Regions from separate parts of the Micromonospora sp. NPDC005686 genome, predicted to be linked through region 1. Evidence: riboswitches for the same ligand, from Rfam matches in the RefSeq annotation. Region 1 holds a riboswitch; each other region holds the start of a gene.
What was found. Region 1 has a riboswitch for cyclic di-AMP ahead of ACFYON_RS16140 (hypothetical protein). Riboswitches for the same ligand answer to the same signal wherever they lie in the genome.

Region 1 (7,365 bases):
GGTCACCCGGATCGAGGACGACCTACTGGACCCGGAGGCCGCGCCGCCGGACATGGCGGTGGTCGGTGACGGGGCGCTGCTGGCCACGCTGTCCCGGGCCACCGGCCGGGGCATGCGGGACATCGTGGCCACCATCCAGCGCGAGCAGGACGAGGCGATCCGCTCCCCCGGCAACGGCGTCACGATCGTCTCCGGCGGTCCGGGCACCGGCAAGACGGCGGTGGCGCTGCACCGGGCCGCGTACCTGCTCTACTCCGAGCGGGCCCGGTACGCGGGCGGCGGGATCCTGGTGGTCGGCCCGTCCGGCGTGTTCGTCGAGTACATCGCCTCCGTGCTGCCCTCGCTGGGCGAGGAGACGGCCACGCTGCACTCGCTCGGCTCGCTTTTCCCCGGCCTGTCCGCGTCCCGTACCGACCCGCCGGACGTGGCGGCGGTGAAGGGGTCGCTGCGGATGCGCCGGGTGCTGGAACGCGCGGTACGCGACGCGGTGCCGGACTCCCCGGGCGAGTTGCGCCTGCTCTACCGGGGCGAGCTGCTGCGCCTGGAACGCGCCGCACTGGACGCGATCCGGGACCGGACGCTGGCCCGGGGCGCGCGCCGCAACGAGGTGCGCCGGGCGGCGTTCGACGCGGTGCTCGCCGCGCTCTACGCGCAGGCGCGCACGCTGCGGGTGGGCCGGCTGCCGGAGCAGCCGGCGTTCGAGGACGAGATCATCGAACGGCCGGAGTTCCGCGAGTTCCTCAAGGCGTGGTGGCCCCGGCTGCACCCGCGGCACGTGCTGGACTGGCTGGCCCGCCCGGACCGGCTGCGCCGCTACGCCGGGGGGATCCTCTCCTCGGCCGAGATCCGGCTGCTCGGCGACGCGTACCGGTCGCTCGCGACCGAGGGGCTGACGGTGGCCGACATCGCGCTGCTCGACGAGCTGGACGCGCTGCTCGGCAAGCCGGTGCGGCGGGCCCGGCCCAAGCGGGACCCGTACCAGCTCGCCGGTGGCGTGCGCGAGCTGAGCACGTACGCCGACCGGCAGCGCGCCGCCCGCGCGGCGGCGCGGGAGCGTCCGGACGACTACCGCGACTACGCGCACGTGGTGGTGGACGAGGCGCAGGACGTCTCGCCGATGCAGTGGCGGATGGTCGGCCGGCGCGGACGGCTGGCCTCCTGGACCGTGGTCGGCGACCCGGCGCAGACGGCCTGGACCGGCGACCCGCAGGAGCTGGACCGGGCCCGGGACCAGGCGCTGGGCCGGCGCGAGCGGCACCGCTACGAGCTGACCACCAACTACCGCAACTCGGCGGAGATCTTCGCGGTGGCGGCGGCGGAGATCCGCCGGCTCTACCCGGACCTGCCGCTGCCCGACGCGGTCCGGTCCACCGGCGTGCCGCCGGTCGAGCGCACGGTGCCCGCCGCCGACCTGCCGGCGGCCACCGTCGAGGCGGCCGAGGCGCTCCTCGCGCAGGTGGAGGGCACTGTCGGTGTGATCACTCCGGTGCCGCGCCGCGAGGAGGTGGCCGGCTGGCTGGGCGCGCTCGGCGCGGGCCGGCTCCAGGTGGTCACCAGCCTGCAGGCGAAGGGCATGGAGTACGACGGCGTGGTGCTGGTGGCGCCGAGTGAGATCCGGGCCGACCCCGGTTCGGGCGTACGCACGCTCTACGTGGCCTTGTCCCGGGCGACCCAGCGCCTCACCACGCTCGACCCGCTCTGAGGACACCCGTCCGTGGCCCCGCCGCCACCCATTGTTTAGTTGCATACATAGCGATGTGAACATACATTGAGCCTGGCCGGTACGGGGCAGGGAGGGTGTTGGCGTGGGCGCAGGTCATGACCACAGCGGCGCGGTGGCCAACGCGGCACACCGCCACCGGGGCCGCCTCTGGGCCGCCTTCGCGCTGCTCGCCGTCCTGATGGTGGTCGAGACGGTGGCCGCCTTCACCACCGGCTCGCTCGCCCTGCTCTCCGACGCCGGACACATGTTCACCGACGTCCTCGGCATCGGCATGGCCCTGGCCGCGATCACCGCTGCCCGCCGCGCCGGCACCGACCCGCAGCGCACGTTCGGGCTCTACCGGCTGGAGGTGCTCGCCGCCCTGGCCAACGCCGTGCTGCTCGGCGCCGTCGCGCTCTACGTCCTGGTCGAGGCGGTACGCCGGTTCGACGAGCCGCCCGAGGTGCTGGCCGGTCCGATGCTCGTGGTGGCGGTGCTCGGCCTGCTCGCCAACATCGTCGCGTTCGCGCTGCTGCGCGCCGGGGCGAAGGAGAGCATCAACCTGCGCGGGGCCTACCTGGAGGTGCTCGGCGATCTACTCGGCTCGCTCGGCGTGATCGCCGCCGCGCTGGTCATCGCCGTGACCGACTGGTGGTGGGCCGACCCGCTGGTCGCCGTCGGGATCGGCCTGTTCATCCTGCCGCGCACCTGGCGGCTCGGCCGCGCCGCGCTGCGCATCCTGGTGCAGGCCGCGCCGGAGCACCTCCAGGTGACCGCCGTGCACGACCGGCTGGCCGCGGTGCCCGGCGTGGCCGAGGTGCACGACCTGCACGTCTGGACGCTCACCTCGGGCATGGAGGTGGCCTCGGCGCACCTGACCACCGACCCGGGCGTGGACCCGGGCGCAGTGCTGGCCGCCGCGCGGGCCGCCCTGCACGAGGACTTCTCCATCGATCACGCCACGTTGCAGGTCGAACCCGGAGCGTCGGCCGGAGTGTGCGGCAAGACCGAGTGGTGATTAGGGCAGACTTAAATCACTGTGGCTGTTGTAGTCTTATGCCGGTTTTGCCCCGCCTAGTGGTATTGCTCCACGGAGCCGTACCCGGGCAGCGCCGGTAGTCTCGGTCGCGGCCGCACCCGCGGGCGCCACCGGCCCCGGTGGGGCGGCCGTCGCCTAATCGTCCGCAGGGACGAGCCGGGGAACCACGTACGTGGGGTGCATCCGCGTCAGCGGTAGGGATCTTCCGTCCCGAACCCGTCAGCTAACCCGGTCGGCGTTGACGGAAGGACGTGTGAATGCCCGACGTGGCACCTGTACGACGGACGGCCGCCCGGTTGGCGGCCCTGCTCGTCGCGACGCTGACCCTCGGCGTCGCGACCGTTCCGGTCTCCCCCGCCTCGGCGGCGCCGGCGACCGGCCTGCTCGCCGCCGCGCCCGGCGACGACGAGGGCGGCACGCCCGAACTGCGTGCCCAGCTCGACGCCGCCAGCAAGGGCTGGCTGGAGGCGAAAGCCGCGCTGAACCGGTCGGAGAAGCGCCAGAAGCAACTGAACGAACAGCTCAAGACGGTCGGCGCCGAGCTGGCCGTACGCGACGCGAAGGTCGGCGAGATCGCCGTGGTGGCGTACCGCAACGGCCGCCTGGGCACCGCCGGGGCGCTGCTCGGCAGCAGCAGCCCGGAGGGCCTCATGGACCGGGCCGCCGCGCTGGAGCAGGTCGCCGCGCACGAGGACCGTACGCTGCGCGACCTGATCACCACCCGGGACGAGGCCACCCGCACCCGCGCCCAGCTCGACGGCGAGATCCGCGAGCAGCGCAAGCAGGTGACGGTGATGGCCAAGCGCAAGGAGCAGGCCGAGCGCGCCCTGGAGGTGGCCAACGACCGCGCCTCGCGCAGCAGCAGCAGCGGCGGTGGCAGCGTCCAGGGCACCTCCAACAAGAACGCGAAGCCGGCGCCGCGCAACTCGGACGGCTCCTGGCCGTCGGAGTCGTGCAGCGTCAACGACCCCACCCCGGCCGACGGCTGCATCACCCCGCGCACGCTGCACGCGCTGCAACAGGCGAAGGCGGCCGGGTTCACCAGGTACGTCTCGTGCCACCGGCCCAGCGGCTCGGGCGAGCACCCGAAGGGGCGGGCCTGCGACTTCGCCGCGCAGAAGAACGGCTTCGGCGGCGTGGCCTCCGGCGGCGACCGGACGTACGGCAACAACCTGGCCGCGTACTTCGTGCGCAACGCCGACCCGCTCGCCGTGCTCTACGTGATCTGGTTCAAGCAGATCTGGCTGCCCAGCAGCGGGTGGAAGTCGTACAGCGGCGGCAACGGCGACCCGTCCAGCGACCACACCAACCACGTGCACCTGTCGGTGTACTGAGCGCCCGCAAGGGGCCGGCCGGGTCAGGCCGGCCGGCCCTCCAGGGTCGGTCCGAGACGCGCCGCCAGGCCCAGGTGAGCCGCCCGGGCCTGGCGGAACGCGTACCCGAAGAGCGGCGCCGGCGCGGTGAGCGTGATCTCCACCTCGATGCGTACCGTGCCGTCGGGCTCGTCGCACAGCCGGGTGTAGTTGCGTACGGTCGTCGCGGGCTGCTGCCGCGCGACGGTGACCACCTCGTCCTCGCTCGCGATCAACACGTCCGCCTGGTAGGTCACCGGGAAGTGCAGCGGGCCGAGTTGCAGCCGGTCGGTGATCGCGTAGCTGGACAGCGCGCCGGGCCGGGCCGGCAGCCTCCGGACCCGGACGATCAGCGGATGCAGCTCACCCTGGCGACTCAGGTCGCCTAGCAGGGCGACCGCTCCGGCCCGGCTGCACCGGGCCTGAACGGTGTAGCTGAAGCTGTCGCTGCTCTGCAAGCGGGCCCCCTCGCCGTCGTGCGTCGCGACGATCGTCCCGTACCGACGCCGGACTGGCAACGGGTAGAAGGTCCCCTGGCCGCAGGGGGTGCGAGCGACGCTCAGGCGCCGGGCAGCACCTCGGGGGTGTCGTCGGCGAACCACGGCTCAGGCGCGCCGAAGAGGCCGAGCAGGCCGGTCACCCAGAGCTGCCGGTGCACGAACCGGCTCGGCTCGGTGACCACGAGCTTGACGCCACTGACCTCGCAGGTCTGGAAGCCGGCCACCATGGCGCTGATGCCGACCGAGTCGATGAACGTGACAAGCCGCATGTTCAGCTCGATCCGGGCGGGGCGGGCCTTCGCGAGCACCTCGGCGATCGCTTCCCGCACCTCGTACGCGGTGTCGACGTCGATCTCCCCACGGGGCGCGATCTCGACGACACCACCCGGCCGCACAGACTTCACGATCGACAGGCTCACGCGAGCACCTCCACTCGCCCATGACGGGCGCCTCATCAGTACGCGGGCCGCGACCGAGCGTATTCCTCCCACGCCCCGGTCGCCACCCCCCGGGATGAGCAATTCACGAACTGGGCACACCTGGGCCTACCCAATCCGGAACACCGGGTTCCAGTTTCTCCTCTTCGGCGGGCCCCGGCCAACCGTGCGACCGGGCGGGCCCGCCGATCCGCCGACCAGGGTAGCTGGCGCCCGCCCGTCCCGTCCGCACCCGCCCCGGCGCGTTCGAGAGGTTCGTCCCGTTCACCGCTCACCGCCGTCACCCGGGCGTGGTTTGCCGCGGCGTCCGGCGGGGCACTGCCCGAGACAGTGAACCCGCCGGATGGACACCGGAGTCCGAAGTGGCCGCCGGCCTTCGGCACCCGAGGAGGTAGAACGATGTTCGGATCCAACCTGCTGGACCGCCGGGGCAAGGCCGAGCGGGTCGCCGACCAGGCGTGGCAGCACCTGCTCTCCGCCGCCGGTTCCGCCGGTGACAGCGTGCGCGACGCCACCCGGACCGCCCGCCGCAGCTCGTCCGGCCTGGCCGACGACGCCACCGGCCTGGTCGGTTCCGCCGCCGAGGAGGCACGCCGCCGGGCCGGTCGCGCGTTCGACGCGCTCGCCGGCCGCCGTCCCGCGTTGCCCTGGACGCTGCTGATCGCGGCGGCGCTCGCCGGCGCGGCGATCGGCTGGGCCGCCGGCACCGCGGCACGCGCCGCCGGCAGCCGGGACCGCGCCGCGGACGAGATCGAGTTCGTGGACGTGGACCGGCCGAACTCCCCGGCCGGCCTGGACGGCTGACCCACCCGTACGACACGACGACGGCCGCCCCGGGACTCCCGGGGCGGCCGTCGTGCTGCCTCACCCGGACCGGGTGAGGGCGGCTCACCCGGGACACGCGCAGGATCGCGGGTGCGGGACCACGTGCCCGCGCCGCGATCGACGGGAGGGAGAGCCGGATGGCCACCGACACGATCACGCGTACCGACCGGGACATCCAGTCCGCCGTGCTCGACGAGCTGACCTGGGAGCCCCGGGTCGGCCCGGACGAGATCGGGGTGACGGTCACCGAGGGCGTGGTGACGCTCACCGGCCGGGTGGACAGCTACGCCAAGAAGTGGGCCGCCGAGCGGGCCGCGCACCGGGTCACCCGGGTCCGCGCGGTCGCCAACGACCTCGCCGTCCGGATCGACACCGCTGCCGGACGGGAGGATCCGGAGATCGCCGTCGCCGCCGTCCGGGCGCTGGAGTGGGACGCGTTCGTGCCGATCGAGGCGTTGCAGGTGACGGTGGCCGACGGCTGGGTCACACTGCACGGCGAGGTCGAGTGGGAGTACCAGCGGCGGGCCGCCGAACGCGCTGTCGCCCGGCTCACCGGCGTACGCGGGGTGAGCAACGGCATCGCGGTGCGTCCCACCGTCCACCCGGACGGACACGACCTGGCCGAGCGGATCGTGGACGCGCTGGCCCGCAACCGCGCCACCGGGGGCGAGGAGATCGACGTGCGGGTGCACGGCGACACGGTGCTGCTGGACGGGCAGGTCCACTCGACCGGCGAACGCGAGGAGATCGAGCGGGTGGTGTGGAACGCCCCCGGCATCCGGGAGGTACGCAACCACCTCGCCGTGCGGTGAGACGGAACCACCCGGCCCGGGTGAGCCCGGCTCACCCGGGCCCCGGCCACCGTGGGAGGCATGAGTGATCCGAACCGGCTGACCACGAGCGGGCGGGTGAGTGCCGGATGACCACGCCACTTCAGGTCACCACCGCGCGGCTACGGGTCCCGGTGACCGAACGCGACCACGTCCGCGGGCCGGTGGACGCGCCGGTCACTGTCGTCGAGTACGGCGACTTCCAGTGCCGGTTCTGCGGCGTCGCGTACCCGAACCTGACCGAGGTGCTGCGTCAGCGGGCCGACGTGGTGCGGCTGGTGTACCGGCACTTCCCGATCACGAACGTCCACCCGTACGCGGAGAACGCCGCGGAGACCGCCGAGGCCGCCGCCGCGCGGGGCCGGTTCTGGGAGATGTACGACTGGCTCTACCAGCACCAGGACCAGCTCGACCCGGTACACCTGTCGCTCGGCGTCGAGCAGGTCGGCCTGCCGCCGGAGGAGGTCGTCGCGGAGGTCGGCCGCCAGGAGCACGCCGACCGGGTCCGGCAGGACTTCGTCGGCGGCATCCGCAGCGGCGTCAGCGGCACGCCGACGCTGTTCGTCAACGACGTGCGCCACGACGGCGGCTACGACCTGGCCGAGTTGCTCGCGATGGTGGACGCCGCCGCCGACGCCTGAGCGCCGGTCAGATCAGCCGCAGCTCGCGCGCCCGCCGGA
Region 2 (7,365 bases), on a different contig from region 1:
ACCTCGGTGTCGTACATGGTGCGGCGCTCGGCCCGCCAGGGCACGTCGTGGCGCAGCGTGTCGAGCACCGCGTCGGAGCCGCGCACCCAGCCGGGCAGGTGGTCGACCCAGGCGCCCCGGCTCAGCTCGTGCCGGCGCAGCACCCCGGCGAGCGGGCCCAGGGCCGGGCCCTGCTCGGCCAGGTCGAGTATCGAGGGCTGGTACGCGTCGGACACGCAGCCGATCGTACCCCGCGCTCGAACAGGCGTACGACGATCAGCGCCGCAGCATCCGGCGAACCTTGCCCGGGACGGCCTGCTTGATCCGCTCCCGGAGCTGCTGCGAGCGCATCGCGTCGAGGGTGGCGGTGAGCTTGGCGTTCTCGTCGCGCAGCCGCTCGATGCGGGTCAGCAGTTCGGCCGGTGGGGTGGTGGCGGCGGGCCGGACAGCCGGCGGGAACACCGTTTCGCCGACCCGGCGGTCGAAGCGCGCGGCGCTGTCGCCGTCGGCGAACGAGGTGCCGAGGTCGTGCTTGCGCAGGAACGCGGTGATCGTCTCGAAGCGGGCCTTGTGGCCGTCGTTCAGCGCGGTGTAGTCGGCCTCCGCGTAGAGGTCGGCGGCGTCGACGTCGGCCGGCACGTCCCGCATGATCCGGTGCGGGATGCCGAAGTAGCGGGCCAGTTCCAGGGTGCGCGAGTCGTGGGCGAACAGGTAGCCGGGCGTGCCGGCGACGAGCGCGCTGATGGTGCCGTGGATGCGGGTGCCGAACGCGAAGTCGTACCCGGACAGGTGCGAGAACCAGGTCCACGGGTCGACGAACATGCGCACCTTGTCCTCGGCGAACAGCCGGTGCGAGGTGTGCAGCGGGATGTCGCTGCTCTGGCCCCGGTGCTCGGGCGCGTCGCCGTAGAGCAGGGTGCCGAGTGTCCGCAGGTCCTGCGGCACGTAGCAGAGGTTCGGGTAGCGCTCCTGGTGGTGGCGGACCACCGAGGCCATCGAGCGGACGTACGGGGAGACGTTGATCGCGATCTTCGACTCGGCGGTCAGCTCCGGGCGGGTCTTCTCCAGGTGGAACGAGTCGCCGTGCAGGAACATCGACGGGCAGCCGATCTGCTCCACCGCGGAGAAGCCCAGCGCGTTGAGGTAGCTCTCGGTCACCTCACCGCGCACGCCGATGCTGTGCGACCGGTCCAGCACGGCCTTGCAGAACGCGCGCACCGGCTCGTCGATCGGCCGCAGGTACTCGCGGTCGCCGTCGACGTTCGTCTGCACGCCGACGCCGAGCACCACCACCGGGATCTTCAGTCGCTCGATCAGCCTGGTCAGCGGCGTCAGGCGGTGCACGAAGCTGCGGCGGAACGCGTTCGCCAGCGGAACCACGAAGACGTCGTACCGCTCGTTGATCTCGTCAGCCAGGCGCGGGTCGGCCGGGGTGCGGGTCGGCGTGATCTCGGCCGTGGACGTGGCGAGCAGCTTGTGCGCGGCGTGGCTGAAGACCAGGTTGCCGCTGTTGTCCCCGATCCAGTTGCCGGCGAACGTCTCCTCCGGCGTGAGGACGTCGAACGCGCCCTTGCGGGCGCGGAGCAGGATCCGCTGGTGCATCCGGTTCGCTCACCTTCCGTACGGCACGACGTGCGGGCGAGAGCCGGGTGGGTGCCCGCGCGTGCAGGAACGGAATCCTATCCGCCGCCCCTGGGTGGTCCGCTGGACGTCGGCTCGCCGGGAACGTCCCGGTTCCCCGGGGTAGGGTGCCCGGAATGACCAGCGCGCCGACCGTCACCCGTGCCCCACGACTGCCGTCGCTGACCGGATTGCGGTGGGTCGCCGCGCTGCTGGTCTTCGCCTTCCACGCCGGCACCATGGGGATCATCGCCGAGCCGCACCTGAAGCCGGTGATGGACAAGGCGTTCAGCCTCGGCCTGTCCGGCGTGGAGTTCTTCTTCATCCTCAGCGGGTTCGTGCTGGTCTGGTCGTACCGGGACGGGGAACGCGCGTGGACGTTCCTGCGCCGCCGGCTCGCCAAGATCTACCCGAACCACGTGGTGACGTTCGTGGCCGCGCTGGCGGTCGCGGCCTGGTTCGCCGACCCGATCGTGCCGTGGGCCGCGATCGCCAACTTCTTCCTGGTCCAGGCGTGGATCCCGCTGGGCGGCTACTTCTACAGCGTCAACAACGTGAGCTGGTCGCTCTCCTGCGAGCTGGCCTTCTACCTGTGCCTGCCGCTCGTGGTGCCGTGGCTGCGCCGCGCCCGTACCGGGGTGCTGCGGACCGTGCTGGTCGCGGCGCCGCTGCTCATCCTGGCGCTGTGGCCCGGCCAGCAGCTGGTGCCCGAGGAGCAGCGGTGGTGGTTCACCCAGATCTTCCCGGTGACCCGGTCGCTGGAGTTCTGGATGGGGGTGGCCGCCGCCGAGCTGATGCGCCGGCGCCGCTGGCGCGGACCCAACCTCGCCGTCGCCACCGGCGTCTTCGTCGCCACCTGGGTGGTCGCCGCGCTGTGGATCCCGGCCGAGTTCTGGGCCGCCCTGCTCGCGGTGGCGTACCTGCTGGTCATCGCCGCCGCGGCGGACGCGGACGTGCGCGGCCTGCCCACCCCCTGGCGGTCCCGCGCGATGGTCTGGCTCGGCGAGGTCTCGTTCGCGTTCTACCTGGTCCACGTGCTGGTCATGGTCACCGTGCTGCGGCTGACCGGGCACTGGGGGACCGGGCTGACCGGCTGGCGCGGCCCGCTCGCGGTGCTCGGCTTCCTGGTGGTCACGCTCGCGCTGGCCGCCGCGCTGCACCGCTGGGTGGAGGTGCCGATGATGCGCCTGATCGGCTCGTCCCGCCGCGACCGCGCGGCGTCACCCGGACTGACCACGTTCCCCGTCGGCCGGTCGATCCGCGACACGCCGTGGGGCGGTGCGCCGGTGGGGGATCGGCGGTAATTTGTACCCGTGGCGGCGGGCCGGGTCGCCGCGCCGGCCGGCCCGCGGGCCCCGCCCGCCCGCTGATCCACCCACGGGCCGCACCCGTTCCACGCACCCACCGAACCCACGCCCCGCACCCGCCGCCCTGCCGCTCCGCGGCACGCCCCGGCCGGTCGTGCGGTCCTCCCGCCAGGTCCTTCCCGTGAGGTGCCGACCATGTCGCAGACTGCTCTGTACCACTTCCTCATCTCCGTGCCCGAGGCCGCCGCCATCTGGTCCTTCCTGCTGCTGCTCGCCCTCGGCCTGCTCGCCGCGCTCGTGGCCCGGCCCGAACGCGACGCCGCGCCGGAGGCCGCCCCCGAGCCGGCCGACGCCGACGCCGTCGGCCGCGACGACCTGATCCGGTACGCCGAGGAGGTGGCGGTGGCCGCCGCCGGGGCCACCCAGACGGCCCGGCGCCGCCGGGAGCAGTGGCTGGCCGCGCAGGACGAGGCGGACCGGGCCTGGACCGCGTACGACGAGGCGGACGGCGCCGCCCGGCGCCTGGCCGGCGCCGCCGCGCTGGCCGCCCCGCGCACACCCCGGACCCCTGCCGAGTACGCGACCCGGGAGCGCTGGCTGCGCCACGCCGCCATGACGGCGCACTGGCGGGGCGACCTGAGCGCCCGTCAGCTCGCCGACGTGCTGGCCCGCCGCAACGGCTGGGATCCGCGCCGGCACCCGGCCGAGCAGGAGATCGTGCTGGCCCGCACCGTCCGGGACGGGCGCCGGGCCGGGTGGGAGAGCGCCGCCGCGCGGGAGCGGCAGGCCTGGCGGGACGCGGAACTGGCCGCCGGGGCCGCCCGTGCGCTCGCCGCTGAGGCGTACGCGGCCAGCGCGGCGCTGTGGCCCGTTCCGGCGTACCGGAGCGCGGCGACGAACCCGCTGCCGGTGCCCGTACCGGTCCGGCGTGCCCGGTGGCGTCCGGCCCGGGTGGGCTGAGACGGTCGTCTCGACCGAATCGTTACCCGGAATGTGGTGGGCCCGGCGACAGGGGACGCCGAATCGGACGCCGCGCGCAGAACGGGCCATCGAGTCACGCGATTGCGGGTCGGCTGGTCGCCGTCTGTCCGCTTTCCGCCGCGAGGTGACGTGAAAACCGCTTGTCCCATCGAGCGAAGTCAGTAACCGGCTGTTCCGAAATCCGTTATCGCGGATCACGTTTGCCCAGGTGGGGACGTTTGGCAGGGGGCAATACCCGCCGGTAGTGTCGGCGCGTCGAAGCGGTAACCGATCGCCGACGGCGACGCCGCGCCGACCCGCCCAATCGTGTCTCACGAACCGGGGACCCATGAGCAACATCGGGGTGAATCCGCGAGCCCACGGCTCGCGGTAGGGCGTACTTCCCGCCCGAATCCGTCAGCTAACCCGGTCGGCGGCCACGGAAGGAGCACCGACCTCGTGCCCACCCCCCGATCGTCCCGCCGCCTCCACGGCGACGTAACGCCCGCGCTCGCCTGACGCGCGACCGCGACCGCCCCCTTGGGCGCCCGGCGTCACGGGCGTTCCCGATCCCCCGGCCATCCGGCCCCGCCGGCACGCGTGAGTTCCTCCGCGTGCCGGGCCGGCGTGCGCCGCTCACGCCCCGTGGAGGATTTCGTGAAGCACCACCTGAAGCGTCAGCTACGACGGATCGTCACCGAACGCCCGTACCAGATGATCGCCGGATCGGCCGCCGCGCTCGTGCTGGCCGTCGGCGCCGGCGCCGTCGCCACCGTTGGTGACGACGCGCCGGTCCAGGAGAACACCGCATCGGTCGCCGAACTCGGCGCCGCCCGCCTCGGCGAGCAGCCCGCCGGCCGCGGCGGGGCCCGGACCGCCGTCCCGCCGGCGTCGCCCAGTGCCTCCGCCGCGCCGAGCGCGTCGTCCAGCGCCTCCCCGTCGGCGAAGGCGGCGGCGGACCCGGACACCACTGCGAAGGCAAAGCCGAAGCCGCCGTCGAGCAAGGCGCTGGACTACGCCTACCAGGCGCAGATCAACTACTTCTACTGCGGCCCGGCCGCCGTGCGCAACGCGCTCAGCGCTACCGGCATCGAGCGCAGCCAGGACGCGCTCGCCGGCCCGCTCGGCACCACCGAGATGGGCACCAACTCGGCCGAGGACACCACCCGAGTGCTCAACCAGCAGGTCAAGGGCAACCCGTACCGGACCCGCATGATTCCCGCCGGCTCGGCCACCCCGGCTCAGATGGACCGGCTCCAGGCCGACGTGGTCGAGGCGATCAGCAACGGCCGCGCGGTCGTCGCCAACGTGGCCGGTGACGTCACCGACACCAACGGCGGCTGGCACTCGTTCCCGGGCGGTCACTACGTCGCCGTGGTCGGCTACAAGAACGACGGCCGGCTCGTACGGATCGCCGACTCGGCCGACCCGTCGCTGCCGTCGTACTGGGTCACCACGATCGACCTGGCGCACTGGATCGCCAGCCGTGGCTACTCCGCCTGACCGTCCCAGCACGAAGGCCGGCACTCCGCTCCGGGGGCCGGCCTTCGTCGCTGTCACCGTCCCGCCCCGCGATCTTGCGGTTCGGGCCCGCGAGTCGCCCGGTTGGCGAGGTATGCGGGGGTGCCGAAGTGCAAGATCGCGCGCGGAGAGGGCGGCAGGGCGGAGCGCGTCGTGGGGGTTCGCGTCTCGCGTGGGCGGGGCGGGCGGTGGCAGACTGCGTCAATGGGCGATACGACGGGTGACCGGCATCTGGTTCTCCTGCACGGCATGGGTGCCACCGGCGAGGTGTGGCTGCCCTGGGCGCCGCTGCTGGAACGCCGCTGGCCCGGCCGCTGGCTCGCCCCCGATCTGGCCGGTCACGGCTGGTCGCCGCCGCTCGACGGCTACTCGTTCGAGGCGCTGGCCCAGCGCGTGGCCGACGGGCTCGGCCCGGTCCGGCTCGGTCCCGACGACCGGCTCGTGCTGCTCGGGCACTCGCTCGGCGGGATGGTGGCGCTGGCGCTCGCCGCCCGGCAGCGGGGTCTTCCGATCGACGCGGTGGTGGGGCTCGGCATCAAGGCGGTCTGGTCCCCGGCCGAGCTGGCGAAGTCGGCGGAGCTGGCCGCCCGGCCGGTCACCTGGTTCGCCACCCGCGACGAGGCGGCCCGCCGCTACCTGCGGGTGTCCGGGCTCGCCGGGCTGTTCGCCCCGGACCATCCGGTGGTGGAGGCGGGGCTGCGGCGGGAGGACGGCCGCTGGCGGCTCGCGATGGACCCGGCCGCGTTCGCGGTCGGTGAGCCCCGGCTGCCGGCTCTGCTGGGGGCCACCGATGTGCCGGTGCTGCTGGCCCGGGGCGAGCTGGACCCGCTGGTGACCGACGCGCAGCTCAAGGAGCTGGGCGTGCCGGTGGCCACGCTGCCCGGGCTGGGCCACAGCGCGCACGTCGAGGACCCGGCTGCGGTGCTCGCCCTGCTCGACCCGTACCTCTGAGCGGGCCTACACCACGGCGCGTGGCGCCGGGACCGCCCGGTCGGGTTCCAGCTCCCGGCGGGCGGCGGCGAGGAACGCCTCGGCGTACCCGTCGGCGGGGAAGTCACCCAGGTAGCGCGTCCGCGCCGCCCAGCGCTGCGCCGCCTTCGGGTCGGCGGCCAGCAGGTCGGTGAGCACCTCGTCCACGTTCGACATGTCCCGCCGCAGCACGTAGCCGGACGCGGCGAGCGGGAACCGCTCGACGAAGTGCTCGCCGTCGGCGCCGGTGTCGGTGACCGCGTACGGCTTGCCGGAGTAGAGCCAGTCGGAGATGACCCCGGAGACGTCGGAGACCAGCGCGTCGGCGCGGTTGACGCACTCGGTGAGCGTCAGCTCGCGGCTCGCGGCGGCGCCCCACAGGTGCGGCCGGCCGGTCTTGGCCCGGTCGGCGGCGAGCAGTTCGGTGAGCCGTGCGAGCTGACGGGCCGAGCCCGGGTTCTTGTCGGTGTACGGGTGGGCGCGCAGGATCACCGCGACCCCGCGGTCGATCAGCCGGCGGATCAGCGTCTCGGCCACCGGCAGCGAGCAGTAGTTGGCGTCGGCGTGGTGCCCGGTCCAGGTCGGGGTGTAGAGGACCGTGGGATGCGCCGACGAGGTGACCGGCTTTCGGCGTACCTCGATCGCCTCGACCTGGGGACGACCGACCACGACGAACTTGTCGGCGGGGATCTCCACGCCGGCGCGGGCGTACCTGTCGATAGCCGCCTGCCCGGCCACGAAGATCTTGTCGAAGATGGCCGAGACCGGGTTGGCGCTCGGCGCCTTGTCGCTGTCGCCGTGGTGCAGCTGCACGTGGGTGAGCTGGTTGAACCGGATCAGGTGGGCGTTCTTCGCGCCGTGGTTGACGTAGAACGCCACGCGCAGGCTGGGCACCAGTGCCTCGTCCAGCGCCTTCAGCGTGGGACAGAGGACCACCGGGGCGCGGGTGGCGGCGGCGACCGCGGGCAGGAGTTCCGGCTCGCGCAGCACCACCACGAACGGGCGCCCG
Region 3 (7,365 bases), on a different contig from region 1:
CCGATCTGGCGGCAGTTCATGACCAAGGCCACCGAGGCGATGAGACTCGACCCGGACAAGTACCGCTTCGGTGAGCCGAAGTTCCCCGGCGAGACCCCGGAGCCGACCCGGTCGGCGCCACCGCCGCCGACCACCGCCGCGCCGACGCCGTCGGAGTCGCCGAGCCCGAGCCCGAGTCCCTCCTCGTCGAGCCCCAGCCCGGACCCGACCGGACGGCCGACTTCGCGGCCGACGCTGACGCCGTCACTACCGCCGCCGCCCACCGGGGCGCCGACGCGGACCCGCGGTCCGCGCTGACCCGCTGTCGCCTCGCGTCTATGTGCGCCATCCGCGCACAGCGGCAACGTCCGCAATTTGCACCGGCACCCATTCACCATCGACGATATTCGCCCTGATCAGGGGCTATTGAAGATCATGGCTGCGTGCGTGGAGGTCCGCGGCGGGGCGCACGGCGAGTGTCGGTTGCCCAGGTCACCCATTGCTCCGGGCTCGGGCGGCGTGTGATTGTGCACCAGCGAGCCGCCGACCCCCGGCGACTCACGACGGTCGATCTGTCGACCCGGAGCCACGCCGGCAGCTCCGGTGACCGGCCGTCACCCTGCCTCGCACCACCGCGCCGCCCGACCCCACCGGGCTCCGTGCGGCGCACCTGTAGAACAGGAGCAGACCTCCGTGAAACTCTCACCTCGCCTCGCCGCGCTCACCGGCGCGGCCGCGGCCGGCATCCTCGCCGCCGGCACCGCCGCGGCCGTGCAGGCCGCGCCACCCGGACCCGCCGCCCCGAACCCGGCCCAGGCCCGTGCGGCCGCCGCCGACTCGGCCCGCGCCCTGGTCGCGGACCGCCCCGCGTACCTGCAGGCCGGCACTGACGACGCGTTCGTCCAGAAGCCGGTCATCTCCTCCGAGGGCACCCAGTACGTGCCCTACGAGCGCACCTACAAGGGACTGCCGGTGGTCGGCGGCGACTTCGTGCTCGCCACGGACTCCGCCGGCAACCTGAAGTACGCCTCGGTCGCCCAGCAGCGCCCGATCGGCGCCCTCGCCACCACGCCCGCGCTGACCCGGGCCGCCGCCGCGAAGACGGCACGCGCACAGCTCAAGACCGTGAGCGCGGTCGAGGGCACCACGCTCGTGGTCTACACGCTCGGCGCCGCACCGGCGCTGGCCTGGGAGACCACGGTACGCGGCACCAGCGCGGACGGCCCCAGCCGGCTCACCGTCGACGTCGACGCCCGCACCGGCGCGGTCCTGCGCCAGCAGGAGCACGTGGTACGCGGCACCGGCACCGGCGCCTGGAACGGACCCAGCCCGCTCACGCTCAACACCACCCAGTCGGGCTCCACGTACACCATGAAGGACCCGACCGTCACGAACCTGAGCTGCCAGGACGCGGCGAACAACACCACGTTCAGCGGCTCCGACGACGTGTGGGGCAACGGCACCGGCACCAACAAGGAGACCGGCTGCGTGGACGCGTTGTTCTCCGCGCAGACCGAGCACAAGATGCTCGCCCAGTGGCTGGGCCGCAACGGCGCCAACGGCAACGGCGGCTACTGGCCGATCCGGGTGGGCCTCAACGACCAGAACGCCTACTACGACGGCAGCCAGGTGCAGATCGGCAAGAACACCGCCGGTCAGTGGATCGGCTCGCTGGACGTGGTGGCGCACGAGATCGGCCACGGCATCGACGACAACACCCCGGGCGGCATCTCCGGCGGCGGCACGCAGGAGTTCGTGGCGGACACGTTCGGCGCGGCCACCGAGTGGTTCGCCAACGAGCCGTCCAGCTACGACGCGCCGGACTTCCTGGTCGGCGAGAAGATCAACCTGGTCGGCTCCGGCCCGATCCGCAACATGTACAACCCGTCGGCGCTCGGCGACCCGAACTGCTACTCCAGCAGCATCCCGTCGACCGAGGTGCACGCCGCGGCCGGGCCGGGCAACCACTGGTTCTACCTGCTGGCGAACGGCAGCAGCCCGACGAACGGGCAGCCGTCCAGCTCGACCTGCAACAGCAGCAGCGTGACCGGCCTGGGCATCCAGAAGGCCATCAAGATCATGTACAACGGCATGCTGCTGAAGACCTCGTCCTCGTCGTACCTGAAGTACCGCACCTGGACGCTGCAGGCGGCCAAGAACCTCTACCCCGGCAGCTGCGCGGAGTTCAACACGGTCAAGGCCGCCTGGGACGCGGTGAGCGTGCCCGCCCAGTCCGGTGACCCGACCTGCTCCGGCGGCAGCCCGACGCCCACCCCGAGCACCACGACCACCCCGCCGCCGGGCGGCTGCTCCGGCAACAAGCTCGCCAACCCGGGCTTCGAGTCGGGCAACGTGAGCTGGAGCGCCTCGTCCGGCGTCATCACCACCAACAGCGGCCAGGCCGCGCACGGCGGCTCGTACAAGGCGTGGCTGGACGGATACGGCTCGTCGCACACCGACACGCTCAGTCAGTCGGTGACGATCCCGGCCGGATGCCGTGCGACGTTGAGCTTCTGGCTGCACATCGACAGCGCGGAGTCGACCACCAGCACCGCGTACGACAAGCTCACCGTCAAGGCGGGCAGCACCACGCTGGCCACCTACTCCAACCTGAACAAGGCCACCGGCTACGTGCAGCGGTCCTTCGACATCTCGTCGCTGGCCGGCACCACGGCGACCATCTCGTTCAGCGGCGTGGAGGACAGCTCGTTGCAGACGTCCTTCGTCGTCGACGACACCGCGGTCAACCTGAGCTGACCGTGGCGTAGCGCGGCCGGTCGTCGTCCTCCCGACGGCCGGCCGCCTCGTCGCGCCCGGCCGGGTGTCGTCGCGCCGGGCCGGCCGCTTCGTCGCGCCGGGCCGGGCGCGTCGTCGCGCCGGGCCGGGCGCGTCGTCCGGCCGGCACCGATGCGTCAGGCCGGGCACGCGCCCTGGGACGCGGCGCCCCGGTCGCGGTGGATCCGCGCGGCCGCCTCGTGCATCGCGCGGCCGAACAGCTCGGCCTGGTCGCCCATGCTGCCGAGCCGGGCGGCGAGCGCGTCGGCGTCGGCCCGCGCGGACGCGCTGACCTGGGCGTCCAGCTCGGACAGCGCCGCGTTGGCGGCGGCGACGAGGTGTTCGCAGAGGACGCCCAGCGGCTCGCCGGCCAGCTCCGGGTCGATCGTCACGGAATCCAGCCGGCCACCCTGGACGGCGACGGCGCGGACCCGGCCGCCGGCGGCCGTGCCCTCGGCGCGCAGGAGGTCGCCCGCCTCGCCGTCGGCATGCGCCGAGGCCCGCGAGCGCATCGAGGTGAGCGCCTGCTGGGTACGGGTCAGCAGCTCATCGAGGCTCGCGGCCGCCGAGAACGGGTCGTTGGTCATATCCGCGCTTTCCTCACGTCTTAGCCGAGCACCGTGACCCTAGCAACCGGCCCCGACGAATCGCGCTCGCCTGCCGGCGTGGGTCGCCTCCCGGTGCCGCGAGCAGGCCGGACGCCCGTGGTGCGGCGTGTCGCGCCCGGGCGGAGACCCGTTGACGCGGCGTGTCGCGGACGGGCGAACGCCCGGCCGGGGTGACCCGGCCGGGCGCCGCCGGAGCCGCTCAGCGCAGGCGCAGCCGCTGACCGGGGAAGATCAGCCCCGGGTCGTCACCGACCACCGTGCGGTTGCGCTCGTGCAGGGCACGCCAGCCGCCGTCGACGCGCTGCGCCACGGCGATCTCCGACAGCGTGTCCCCGGGCCGGACCAGGTACGTCCCGGCGCCGGTACCGGGCCGCGGCGCGACGAGGGCCCGCTCCGGTGCGGCCCTCTTCGTGGCGGGACGCCGCGGCGCGGCCTTCTTCACGCCTGACCGCTTGTCGGCAGTGGCCGACCCGGAACCCTTCTTCGCCGAGCCGCCCTTCTTGCCGCAGACCGGCCAGGCGCCGATGCCCTGCCCGCGCAGCACCTTCTCCGCGACGGCGATCTGCTCGGACCGGCTGGCCAGGTCGGCGCGGGCGGCGTACTTCTGGCCGCCGTAGCCGTTCCAGGTGGCGCGGGAGAACTGGAGCCCGCCGTAGTAGCCGTTACCGGTGTTGATCTTCCAGTTGCCGCCCGACTCGCAGCGAGCGACAGCGTCCCAGTTGACGCCCGCGCTGGCCGGAGCGGCCGAGCCGAACAGGGTCGCGGCGCCGAGGGCGGCGCCGGCCATCACCGCTCCGAGAGCGGTACGGCGGCCTCGGGCTGAGTGTTCAGTTGCCATGTGGATTCCTCCACGCCGACGAGGTGAGCTGTCGGGTTCGGGCCGAGGAGCCCGGCCGCCGGTGGCGGCTTCACCCCGAGGTGACGATGCACCGTGGAACGTGTGGTTCCCCCGCTCCCGCACGAGGTTCGGTGACCGCGGCCGACGGCGGGATTTGGCGTTTCCGGCCTGCGGTGTCCGCTACTGCGAACGAAACCGACGCTAAGAGCGCTTTGCGTCGATCGTCCACTTCTTGTGATGCCCTTCACCCGGCCGGGCTACCGGGCGCTACCGTGGCAGGGCTGGGCAAGATCACGGGAGGCGGGACAGATGACCGATCACGGACACGAGCTGACCTTCGGCGGTTTCCTCACCCCCGCCGCCGCGCAGCCGGACCAGGTGGTGGCGCTGGCCCGGCTCTGCGAGCAGGTGGGGCTGGACCTGGTCACGTTCCAGGACCACCCGTACCAGCCGGGCTTCCTGGACACCTGGACGCTGATGTCCTACGTGGCTGCCGCCACCGAACGCGTCCGCCTGGCCGGAAACGTACTGAACCTGCCGTTGCGCCAGCCGGTGGTGCTGGCCCGCAGCGTCGCCAGCCTGGACCTGCTCACCGGCGGCCGGGTCGAGCTGGGACTCGGCGCGGGCGCGTTCTGGGACGCGATCGAGGCGGCGGGCGGGCGACGCCTGTCCCCGGGCGCGGCCGTCGATGCCCTCGACGAGGCGATCCGGGTGATCCGCGAGGTCTGGGACACCGACCGCCGCGGCATGATCCGCGTCGACGGCGAGCACTACCAGGTGGTCGGCGCCAAGCGCGGCCCGGCGCCCGCGCACCCGGTGGGCATCTGGGTCGGCGCGTACAAGCCGCGCATGCTGCGCCTGGTCGGCCGCGCCGCGGACGGCTGGCTGCCGTCCCTGTCGTACCTGCCGAAGGGCCCCGACGAGCTGCCCGCCCTGAACGCCCTGGTGGACGAGGGCGCCCGGGCCGCCGGACGCGATCCGGCCGCGATCCGCCGCATGCTCAACGTGACCGGCACGTTCGCCCGCTCGTCGGGCGGCCTCCTGGCCGGGCCGCCGGAGCAGTGGGTGGAGGAACTGGCCGGGCTCACGCTGGAGCACGGCATCACCACGTTCATCCTCGGCAGCGACGAGCCGCGCGCGATCCAGATCTTCGGCCAGGAGGTCGCGCCCGCGGTGCGCGAGCTGGTCGCCGCCGAGCGCACCGCGCCCGAGCCCCGCCCGGCCGCTGGACAACAGGCCGCCGGCGGCGGCGCCGGCACGCTCGGGGTCACCCCCACCCCGGACCCGGGGGTACGCCTGAGCGCACGCCGCCCCTGGGACGAGTCCACCCGCCCGAGCGCCCCGCCGCCGCCGGCCGGGCACGCCTACCCGCCCCGGGGACAGGCCGCCGGGCAGCACCTGGTCGACGTGCACGACCACCTGCGCCAGGAGCTCGCCCAGGTGCGCGACCTGCTGGAACAGGTCAAGCGGGGCACGGTGTCGCCGGGCCGGGCGCGGGCCGCGCTGAACGAGATGACCATGCGGCAGAACAACTGGACGCTCGGGGCGTACTGCGCGGCGTACTGCACCATGGTCACCCAGCACCACGGGCTGGAGGACGCCTCGATCTTCCCGCACCTGCGCCGCTCCGAGGCCGGGCTGGCCGCCGTGCTGGACCGCCTGGAGGAGGAGCACGTGGTGATCCACGGCGTGGTGGAGAGCGTCGACCGGGCGCTCGTGGAGCTGGTCCGCCGGCCCGGGGACTTCACCGGCCTCCAGGAGGCGGTGGACCTGCTCACCGACACGCTGCTGTCGCACCTGTCGTACGAGGAGCACCAGATCGTCGAGCCGCTGGCCCGGTACGGGTTCTTCCCCGGCCAGCTGTGAGACAGCTGACTTTTGCTTTCCTAAGTCAGGGGGTACCGTCGACGCCGTGACGGACCTCCTCGCCCAGCGTGACTCCTGGTCCACCGCCAACTGCTCGATCGCCCGGGCGCTGGAGGTGGTCGGCAACCGCACCACGCTGCTCCTGCTGCGGGAGGCGTCGTTCGGCACCCGCCGCTTCGACGACTTCGCCCGGCGGGTCGGCGTCAGCGAGCCGGTGGCCGCCGCACGCCTCAAGCAGCTCGTCAGCGACGGGCTGCTCGACCGACGCCCCTACCGCGAGCCCGGGCAGCGCACCCGCGACGAGTACGTGCTCACGGCCAAGGGAAGCGACCTCATCCCGGTGCTCGTCGCGCTGCGGCAGTGGGGCGACGCGTACGCCGCCGACGGGGCCGGCCCGGCGGTCCGGGTGACCCACGACGAGTGCGGCGCGGCGGTGCACGCCCGGCTGCGCTGCGACGCCGGGCACGACGTACCGCCCGGTGAGCTGGCCGTTCTGCCCGGCCCGGGCCTGCTGTCCGCCTGACGCACCCCTTCCCACACCCCGGAGCGAGACATGAAGATCGCTGGAAGCACCGCCCTGGTCACCGGCGCCAACCGCGGCTTCGGCCGGCACCTGGCCGCCGAACTCGTCGCGCGTGGCGCCACGGTCTGGGCCGCCGCCCGCAACCCGGGCACCGTGGTCGATGACGAACGCCCTGCGCCTCGAGCTGGCCGGCCGGGGCGTCCGCGTCGCGGGCCCGCACGTGGGCTACACGGACACCGAGATGACCGCCGCCGTGACCGGCCCGAAGACCGACCCGGCCAAGATCGCCCGGCTCGCGGCGGACGGCATCGAGTCGGACAGCTACGAGATCCTGGCCGACGACGTCGCGCGCCGGGTCCGGGCCGGACTGTCCGGCGGAGTGGCCGCGCTCTACCCCGCGCTCCCCTGAGCGCCAGGCGTTGAACGGGGGCCCTTCTCTGTCGCGCAGGCGACAAGAAAGGGCCCCTCCCTACGGCTACAGGCCGCGAGCCAGGCGGTCGGCGAGGATCCGGGTGAACCGGGCCGGGTCGGCCAGCTCGCCACCCTCGGCCAGCAGTGCCATGCCGTACAGCAGTTCGGCGGTCTCGGTCAGCGCGGCCGTGTCGCCGCCCTCCCCGTGCGCCTTACGCAGCCCGGTGACCAGCGGGTGGGCCGGGTTCAGCTCCAGGATCCGCTTGACGCGGGGCACCTCCTGGCCCATGGCCCGATACATCTTCTCCAGCGTCGGCGTCATGTCGTGCGCGTCGCCCACCACGCAGGCCGGTGAGGTGGTCAGC
Region 4 (7,365 bases), on a different contig from region 1:
CCCGAGGGGCGTGTGAACGTTGGTCGGGAGGCCGTCCGGCCTGGTAGTTCCCTGGTAGACGAGGTGAGGGACATGACGCCGAGGACCCCGGAGCAGGCACTTGCCGAACTGCGTGCCGGTAACCACCGGTTCGTCACCGGCGCCCCGCAGCACCCGAATCAGGACGCCGGACATCGGGCGGCCGTCGCCGACGGCCAGCACCCGTTCGCGGTGATCGTCGGCTGCTCCGACTCGCGGCTCGCCGCCGAGATCATCTTCGATCGCGGCCTCGGTGACCTCTTCGTGGTGCGTACCGCCGGGCACACCGCCGGGCCGGAGGTGCTCGGCAGCGTCGAGTACGCCGTCACCGTGCTGGGCACCCCGCTCGTCGTGGTGCTCGGGCACGACTCGTGCGGCGCGGTCCAGGCCGCCCGCGAGGGGGTCCGCACCGGCGCCGGCCCGGCCGGGCACCTGGGCGCGGTGGTGGACGCGGTCTCACCCAGCCTGCTGCGCGCCGCCCGCCAGGGCGTCGAGGACCTCGACGGCATCATCGACGTGCACATAGCGCAGACCGTGGAGGCGCTGCTGGCCCGGTCTGCCGTCCTGGCCGAGTGGGTGGCGGCGGGGCGGTGCACGGTGGTCGGTATGTCGTACCGGCTCGCCGGCGGCGAGGTGCGGACCGTGGCGCAGTCCCCGGCCCTGCTGCCCGCTCAGGCGGCGCCCGCCGATCCGGCGCTGGCGGGCTGACCGCACGGACGACGGAAAAGGGGCCGCCCTCGGGCGGCCCCTTTCGCGTCCGGGCGTCAGAGCAGCGACATGTGGACGTGGTCGGTGTGGTTCGACGGCCCGCTGTAGGAGCGCCAACCGGTGGCCGGGAACCAGATCTGCCGGTTCCAGATGACGTAGTAGATGCCCAGCCGGTCGGCGTTGCGGATGAGGAAGGCGGCCACCTCGTTGCCGTACCTGCGGGTGTCGTTGTTGTGCCAGGGCGCGAAGCCGCTGTTCTGCAGCGACCAGTCACACGCCTTGCCCTTGGGGTGCTCCCACGGCCCGCCGGACCGGTAGCAGCCCACGAAGCGCTTGAAGCCCGCGCGCCGGACCTCCTTGTACGCGTGCAGCGTGCGCGGCGTGACGCAGCCCGAGGTGGTCGGGTCGTCCTCGCTGCACGACTCCGACTTCCACCCGCCGTCGGCGGTGCGGCCGGGGGCGACCTTGGCGACCGGTGAGGTGGCGGAGACCAGGCCGCCGGTGAAGCCGAGACCGCCGACGAGCTTCAGCGCGCGCTCGGCCTGCACCTTCTCGCGCTCCATCGCGTTCTTCTGCTTCTCCTGCTCGCGTACCTCGGCGTCGAGCGCGATCTTGGCCTGTTCGGCGCGGTTCTTGACCGCGTTGATGGCCGCCAGGCGCTGCGCGTTGAGGAGGTTCAGCTCGTCCAGGGCGTTCACCCGGCGGACGAACGAGTCGGGGGAGTTGCTCTCCAGCAGCATTGCCATCGCGCCCATCCGGCCGGTCCGGTAGGACTGGGCGGCGAGCTGGTTGACCTGCGGGCTGAGCGCGTCGAGTTCGGCCTGTGCCGTCTTCACCTCGGCCGCCAGCCGCCGCTGGCGGTCCTGCGACTTGGCGAGCTTCGCCTTGGCCTGGAGGAAGTTCCGGTTGGCGGAGTCGATCGCCTCGGTGATGAGCGGCGGTTCGCCGTCCTCCTCGTGCCCCGAGGGGGTGCCGGGGGCCGCCGCGGTGGGGGCCGCGGTCGCCGGGGTGGGCCCGGCCAGCACGGCCAGTGCGGCCAGCGCGGCCACCACGGGTGTCAGCCAGCGGCGCAGGGGTGCCGTCACAGTGTTCCCTTCCGTCGGCCGCCGACCGGGTTAGCTGACGGGTTCGGGACGGAAGTGGCCCCTACCGCTGTCGCGGATTCACCCCATGTACCTGGTTCCCCGGCTCGCCCGCGGGCGATTGGGCGGCGGCACCGCTGGCGCAGGTGCGCGCCTTCGGCGGTGACCGGCAGCGAGGTTACCCGACAGCACTCGTGAGGATCTACGTCCGGAAGCCGACCAATAGCGAGATTTCGCCGTGGCGCGCCGTGACCAGCGTCGCGTTTGAAATCGATGGTCACCCTGCGGAGTTTCACCATGCGCCCTCCGTACTCCTTCCGCCGCCGAGCGCCTCCAGCGCGTCGTCCCGTCCGGCCGGCGGCCGGGGCGCGGGCGGCGCCGCGTCCGCGCCGCGCGAGCGCCGTCCGGCGGTGGTCACGATCGCGGCCAGTCCGGTCGTCAGCGGTACGGCGGCGATCAGGCCGAGCGTGGCCACCGCGCTGCGGACGATCTCCTGGGCGAGGAACTCGCTGGTGAGGATCTCGCTGACCGGGCGGGAGTCGGCGACCAGCAGGAGCAGCAGCGGCAGCGAGGCGCCCGCGTACGCCAGCACGATGGTGTTGACGGTGGACGCGATGTGGGCCCGGCCGACCCGGGTCGCCGCCCGGTAGAGCTGCCGCCGGGACAGCCCGGGGTTGGCGTGCGCCAGTTCGGTGACGGTGGCCGCCTGGGTGACCGTGACGTCGTCCAGCACGCCCAGCGAGCCGATGATGATGCCGGCCAGCAGGAGGCCGTGCAGGTCCACGTCGGCCTGGAACATGGACAGCGTGGTGGCGTCCTCGCTGCCGAAGCCGGTCAGATGGGTGGCGGACGTGGCGAGCAGGCCGAGCACGCCGGTGATCACCAGGCTGCCGAGCGTGCCGAGCACCGCCACCGACGTCTGCGCGGTGATCCCGTGGGTCAGATAGAGCACCACGAACATGATCAACGCGGCGCCGACGATCGCCACCAGCAGCGGCGGCTGGCCGGCGCCGATGCCCGGCAGCACGAAGCCGAGCAGGATGGCGAAGCTGGCCGCCAGGCCGGCGAGCGCGGCGAGCCCGCGCCAGCGGCCGAACGCCACGATCGCGGCGGCGAACAGCACCATGAGCCAGATCAGCGGCGTACCGCGCTGGTGCTCGGCGATGTTGTAGGACTTGACCGCCGGATCGGCCGGGTCGGTCAGCTCGACCAGGACGACCTCGTCGCCGACCGCGACCCGGGGTGCGCCGGGCCCGGCCGGGATCGGCGTCTCGACCTGACGGCCCGCGTCCGGACCCTGCTCGGCGGTCACCGTCACGGTGCCGCAGGGGCCGCCCCCGCCGTCCGGGGCCTCCGGGGTCGGCGGGCAGGGCTCGGTGACCACCCGGGTCACGGTGCCGTGGTAGCGGGGGACGTCCGCGCCGCCGACCGGCTCCCGGTCCTGCCGGGGCCAGAGGACCAGCGCCGCGATCACGGTGAGTGCGAACAGCGGCACCACCACGGCGACGAGCAGCCGGCGTACGCCCGGCGGCGCGGCGGGTGCGGGGTGGGTGTGGTCGGCACCCATGGCGTCTCTCCCAACGGTCGCGGCGACGCCTGGTCCGCCGGACCGGTCTGGTCACCCGGGCGGCGCGGACGTGTCGACCACGTCCGGGTCGTCGCCCGGCCATGGTAGGCAGCCTGACCGGCTGGCCCCGGGCGCCGGGACCGGTGACGCTCGCCTCGCGTGATCAGGCCAGACCGGCCCGGCGTCGCCGGTACTCGTCCTCGTCGATCTCGCCGCGGGCGTACCGCTCGTCGAGGATGCGCCGGGCCGTCGTCGGGCCCAGGTACTGCGGGCCGGTCCACCGCACGGCCGCCCAGACGAGCCCTGCCAGCACCGCGAGCACCAGCAGGGACCAGATCCACATCCAGCCCATCATCGGGCTCTGCCACATCATCGGGCCGCCCTCCGTCCATCACCGCGGGTCCGCCGGACCGGCCTGCCCGCCACTTCGACGGTACGGCCGCCCGGAGGTGTCAGCTCGGGTCGATGTGCCCTGCTCCGAGGGTCGGAGGTCCCCGCTCAGCCGCGCTTCATCAGGCGGCCGACGGCGGCCATCATCTCGGTCGCCATCTCGTCGGCCCGGCCCTCGGCGGCGCCCTCGTGCATGCAGTGCCGGGCGTGCCCGTCGAGCAGGCCGAGGCCGACCTTGTCCAGCGCCGCCTGGATGGCCGAGATCTGCGTGAGCACGTCGATGCAGTAGCGGTCGTCCTCGACCATCTTCTCGATGCCACGGACCTGACCCTCGATCCGGCGGAGCCGGGCGAGGAGTTGGTCCTTGCTGGCGGTGTAGCCCCGGGTCGGGCTGGACGGCGCGGTCATGAAGCCGAGGATAGCGTACCCCTCGGGGGTATGCTAACGTTCGGCACGTACCCCTAGGGGGTATAAGATCGGAGGGCGAGATGGAAACCACCTACCAGGTGAGCGGCATGACCTGCGGGCACTGCGCCAACTCGGTGAGCACCGAGCTGAGCGCGCTTCCGGGCGTCACCGACGTCCAGGTCGACCTGGACGGCGGCCGGGTCACCGTCACCAGTCGGAACCCGCTGGACGTGGACGCGGTCCGCGCGGCGGTCGACGAGGCCGGCTACGACCTCGTCGGTGCGTGACGGTCCGGCGGACCCGAGAAACCGAGGAGACACCATGAACACGGCGACGAAGCTCAGTGGCTTCGCCCTCGGCCTCGTGGCGGTGTTCGGCGCGGCGTACGGGATCGGCAACCTGGCCGATCCCGTCGCCCCGGCCGCCGAGACCCGCCACGACGACAGCGCCGGCGACCACGGGGCCGGCGACGCCGGTCACGGCGACGAGAGCGGCGCCTCCGCGCACCTGCCCGGCGGGCTGCTCGTCTCCGAACGCGGCCACACGTTCCAGCACGCCGCCGCGCCGGCCGGGCAGTTCGCCTTCCGGATCACGGGCCCGGACGGCACACCCGTCACCCGCTACGAGGTGGCCCACGACAAGCGCATGCACCTGATCGTCGCCCGCCGCGACCTCTCCGGCTTCCGGCACGTCCACCCGGAGATGGACGGCGACGGCACCTGGCGCGTCGCCTCGCCGTTGGACGGCCCCGGCGTCTGGCGGGCGTTCGCCGACTTCACCCCGGCCGGCGGGGAGCCGCTCACCCTGGGCCTGGACGTCACGGTCCCCGGCGAGCTGGCCGCCCGGCCGCTGCCGGCGCCGGCGACCACCACCACCGTCGATGGCTACACGGTCACCCTGACCGGCACGCCGGAGCCGGGCCGGACCAGCCGGCTCACGCTCTCCGTCAGCCGCGACGGGCGGCCGGTCACCGACCTCGCGCCCTACCTCGGCGCGTACGGGCACCTGGTGGCGCTGCGGCAGGGCGACCTGGCGTACCTGCACGTGCACCCGGAGGGCACGCCCGGCGACGGGCGCACAGCGGCCGGTCCGGCGATCACGTTCGCCGCCGAGGTGCCGTCGGCCGGGGCGTACCGTCTCTACCTGGACTTCCGGCACGGCGACGCGGTGCACACCGCCGAGTTCACAGTCCTGGCCGGCGACCGGACCGTGCCGGCGCCCGCCGCGCCGGCATCCACCACCGCACCGACCCCGGACGCCGGACACGGCACCCCCGGGCACGGGCACAGTTGAGCGCCGGAGGTGCCGCGATGACTGCCACGGGAAAGGCGCTGCCCACCGCGCCGAATCTGATCGAGCTGGCGATCGGCGGGATGACCTGCGCGTCCTGCGCCGCCCGGATCGAGAAGAAGCTCAACCGGATGGACGGCGTCGAGGCCACCGTCAACTACGCCACCGAGAAGGCCACCGTCCGGTACGCCGACGACATCGCGCCGGCCGACCTGATCGCCACGGTCGAGAAGACCGGCTACACCGCAGTGGTGCCGCCGCCGCCCGAGCAGGCGGAGGCGGCAGCGGCCGGGGAGCCGGTGGACGGGCTGCGCACGGCGCGTACCCGGCTCTGGGTCTCCGCCGTGCTCACCGTGCCGGTGATCGTGCTCGCCATGGTTCCGGCCTGGCAGTTCGACCACTGGCAGTGGGCCTCGCTCACCCTGGCCGCCCCGGTGGTGGTCTGGGGCGGGCTGCCGTTCCACCGCGCCGCGCTGGTCAACCTGCGGCACGGCGCGGCCACCATGGACACGCTCGTGTCGCTCGGCACGCTGGCCGCGTTCGGCTGGTCGCTCTGGGCGCTGTTCCTCGGCGACGCCGGCATGCCCGGCATGAAGCACCCGTTCAGCCTCGACATCACCCGCGGCGACGGCGCCGGCAACATCTACCTGGAGGCCGCCGCCGGGGTGACCGTGTTCATCCTGGCCGGCCGGTACTTCGAGGCCCGATCCAAGCGCACCGCCGGGTCGGCGCTGCGGGCCCTGCTCGAACTCGGGGCCAAGGACGTGGCGGTGCTGCGCGGCGGGCAGGAGACCCGGATCCCGGTCGGGCAGCTCGCGGTCGGGGACCGGTTCGTGGTCCGGCCCGGCGAGAAGGTCGCCACCGACGGTGTGGTCGAGGAGGGCACGTCGGCCGTCGACGCCAGCATGCTCACCGGCGAGTCGGTGCCGGTCGAGGTGGGGCCGGGCGACGCCGCGGTCGGTGCGACTGTGAACGCCGGCGGTCGGCTGGTGATCCGCGCCACCCGGGTCGGCGGGGACACCCAGCTCGCCCAGATGGCGCGGCTGGTCGAGCAGGCGCAGACCGGCAAGGCGGCGGTGCAGCGGCTCGCCGACCGGATCTCCGGCGTCTTCGTGCCCATCGTGATCGCGCTGGCCGCCGGCACGCTCGGTTGGTGGCTCGGCACCGACTCCGGTACGACCGCCGCGTTCACCGCCGCGGTGGCCGTGCTGATCATCGCCTGCCCGTGCGCGCTCGGCCTGGCCACGCCGACCGCGCTGCTGGTCGGCACCGGGCGCGGCGCGCAGCTCGGTGTGCTGATCAAGGGGCCGGAGGTGCTGGAGTCCACCCGCCGGGTCGACACCGTGGTGCTGGACAAGACCGGCACCGTCACCACCGGGCGGATGGCGCTGGCCGAGGTGCTGCCCGCCGACGGCGAGGACGCCGCCGACCTGCTCCGGGTGGCCGGCGCGCTGGAGGCCGCCTCCGAGCACCCGATCGCGCGGGCCGTCGCCGAGGCCGCGGCCGAGGCCGGTCCGCTGCCGCCGCTTGGCGAGTTCGCCAACGTCGAAGGGCTGGGCGTCACCGGCACCGTCGACGGCCGGAGCGTGGTGGTCGGCCGGGCGCGGCTGCTGCGGGAGCGGGGTCTCGACGTACCCGAGGAGGTCGTGCGGGCCGCGACCGGCGCGGAGGCCGCCGGGCGGACGGCGATCCTGGCCGGCTGGGACGGGCGGGCCCGGGGCGTGCTCGCGGTGGCCGACGCGGTGCGGCCGACCAGCCGGGCGGCCGTCACCCGGCTGCGTGAGCTGGGCCTGAAGCCGGTGCTGCTCACCGGCGACAACACCACTGTGGCGAAGGCGGTGGCCGCCGAGGTCGGTATCGACGAGGTGATCGCGGAGGTGCTGCCCGCCGACAAGGTCGCGG

Region 2: it holds a riboswitch for cyclic di-AMP, as region 1 does, so the genes downstream of both, ACFYON_RS21080 (C39 family peptidase) here and ACFYON_RS16140 (hypothetical protein) in region 1, are expected to answer to the same signal.
Region 3: it holds a riboswitch for cyclic di-AMP, as region 1 does, so the genes downstream of both, ACFYON_RS10080 (transglycosylase family protein) here and ACFYON_RS16140 (hypothetical protein) in region 1, are expected to answer to the same signal.
Region 4: it holds a riboswitch for cyclic di-AMP, as region 1 does, so the genes downstream of both, ACFYON_RS05460 (hypothetical protein) here and ACFYON_RS16140 (hypothetical protein) in region 1, are expected to answer to the same signal.

What each region holds. Positions count from the first base shown of each region.
Region 1 covers NZ_JBIAIY010000006.1:171,800-179,164, reverse strand. The annotation lists gene ACFYON_RS16150 (AAA family ATPase) at 1-1,702, shown strand, start outside; gene ACFYON_RS16145 (cation diffusion facilitator family transporter) at 1,806-2,720, shown strand; cyclic di-AMP (ydaO/yuaA leader) riboswitch at 2,864-2,994, shown strand; gene ACFYON_RS16140 (hypothetical protein) at 2,999-4,075, shown strand; gene ACFYON_RS16135 (SRPBCC family protein) at 4,099-4,551, opposite strand; gene ACFYON_RS16130 (STAS domain-containing protein) at 4,653-5,012, opposite strand; gene ACFYON_RS16125 (hypothetical protein) at 5,430-5,834, shown strand; gene ACFYON_RS16120 (BON domain-containing protein) at 5,993-6,667, shown strand; gene ACFYON_RS16115 (DsbA family protein) at 6,775-7,326, shown strand; gene ACFYON_RS16110 (LuxR C-terminal-related transcriptional regulator) at 7,334-7,365, opposite strand, start outside.
Region 2 covers NZ_JBIAIY010000009.1:125,381-132,745, reverse strand. The annotation lists gene ACFYON_RS21100 (alpha-ketoglutarate-dependent dioxygenase AlkB) at 1-215, opposite strand, end outside; gene ACFYON_RS21095 (polysaccharide pyruvyl transferase family protein) at 256-1,581, opposite strand; gene ACFYON_RS21090 (acyltransferase) at 1,737-2,903, shown strand; gene ACFYON_RS21085 (hypothetical protein) at 3,102-3,866, shown strand; cyclic di-AMP (ydaO/yuaA leader) riboswitch at 4,175-4,317, shown strand; gene ACFYON_RS21080 (C39 family peptidase) at 4,512-5,369, shown strand; gene ACFYON_RS21075 (alpha/beta fold hydrolase) at 5,592-6,338, shown strand; gene ACFYON_RS21070 (CDP-glycerol glycerophosphotransferase family protein) at 6,345-7,365, opposite strand, start outside.
Region 3 covers NZ_JBIAIY010000003.1:634,025-641,389, reverse strand. The annotation lists gene ACFYON_RS10095 (transglycosylase domain-containing protein) at 1-297, shown strand, start outside; gene ACFYON_RS10090 (M4 family metallopeptidase) at 673-2,736, shown strand; gene ACFYON_RS10085 (YbaB/EbfC family nucleoid-associated protein) at 2,892-3,341, opposite strand; gene ACFYON_RS10080 (transglycosylase family protein) at 3,562-4,200, opposite strand; cyclic di-AMP (ydaO/yuaA leader) riboswitch at 4,199-4,344, opposite strand; gene ACFYON_RS10075 (LLM class flavin-dependent oxidoreductase) at 4,510-6,066, shown strand; gene ACFYON_RS10070 (helix-turn-helix domain-containing protein) at 6,113-6,589, shown strand; gene ACFYON_RS10065 (hypothetical protein) at 6,750-6,998, shown strand; gene htpG (molecular chaperone HtpG) at 7,065-7,365, opposite strand, start outside.
Region 4 covers NZ_JBIAIY010000002.1:304,069-311,433, forward strand. The annotation lists gene ACFYON_RS05455 (carbonic anhydrase) at 73-726, shown strand; gene ACFYON_RS05460 (hypothetical protein) at 783-1,811, opposite strand; cyclic di-AMP (ydaO/yuaA leader) riboswitch at 1,815-1,946, opposite strand; gene ACFYON_RS05465 (YibE/F family protein) at 2,101-3,375, opposite strand; gene ACFYON_RS05470 (SHOCT domain-containing protein) at 3,539-3,718, opposite strand; gene ACFYON_RS05475 (metal-sensitive transcriptional regulator) at 3,874-4,173, opposite strand; gene ACFYON_RS05480 (heavy-metal-associated domain-containing protein) at 4,254-4,460, shown strand; gene ACFYON_RS05485 (hypothetical protein) at 4,495-5,466, shown strand; gene ACFYON_RS05490 (heavy metal translocating P-type ATPase) at 5,484-7,365, shown strand, end outside.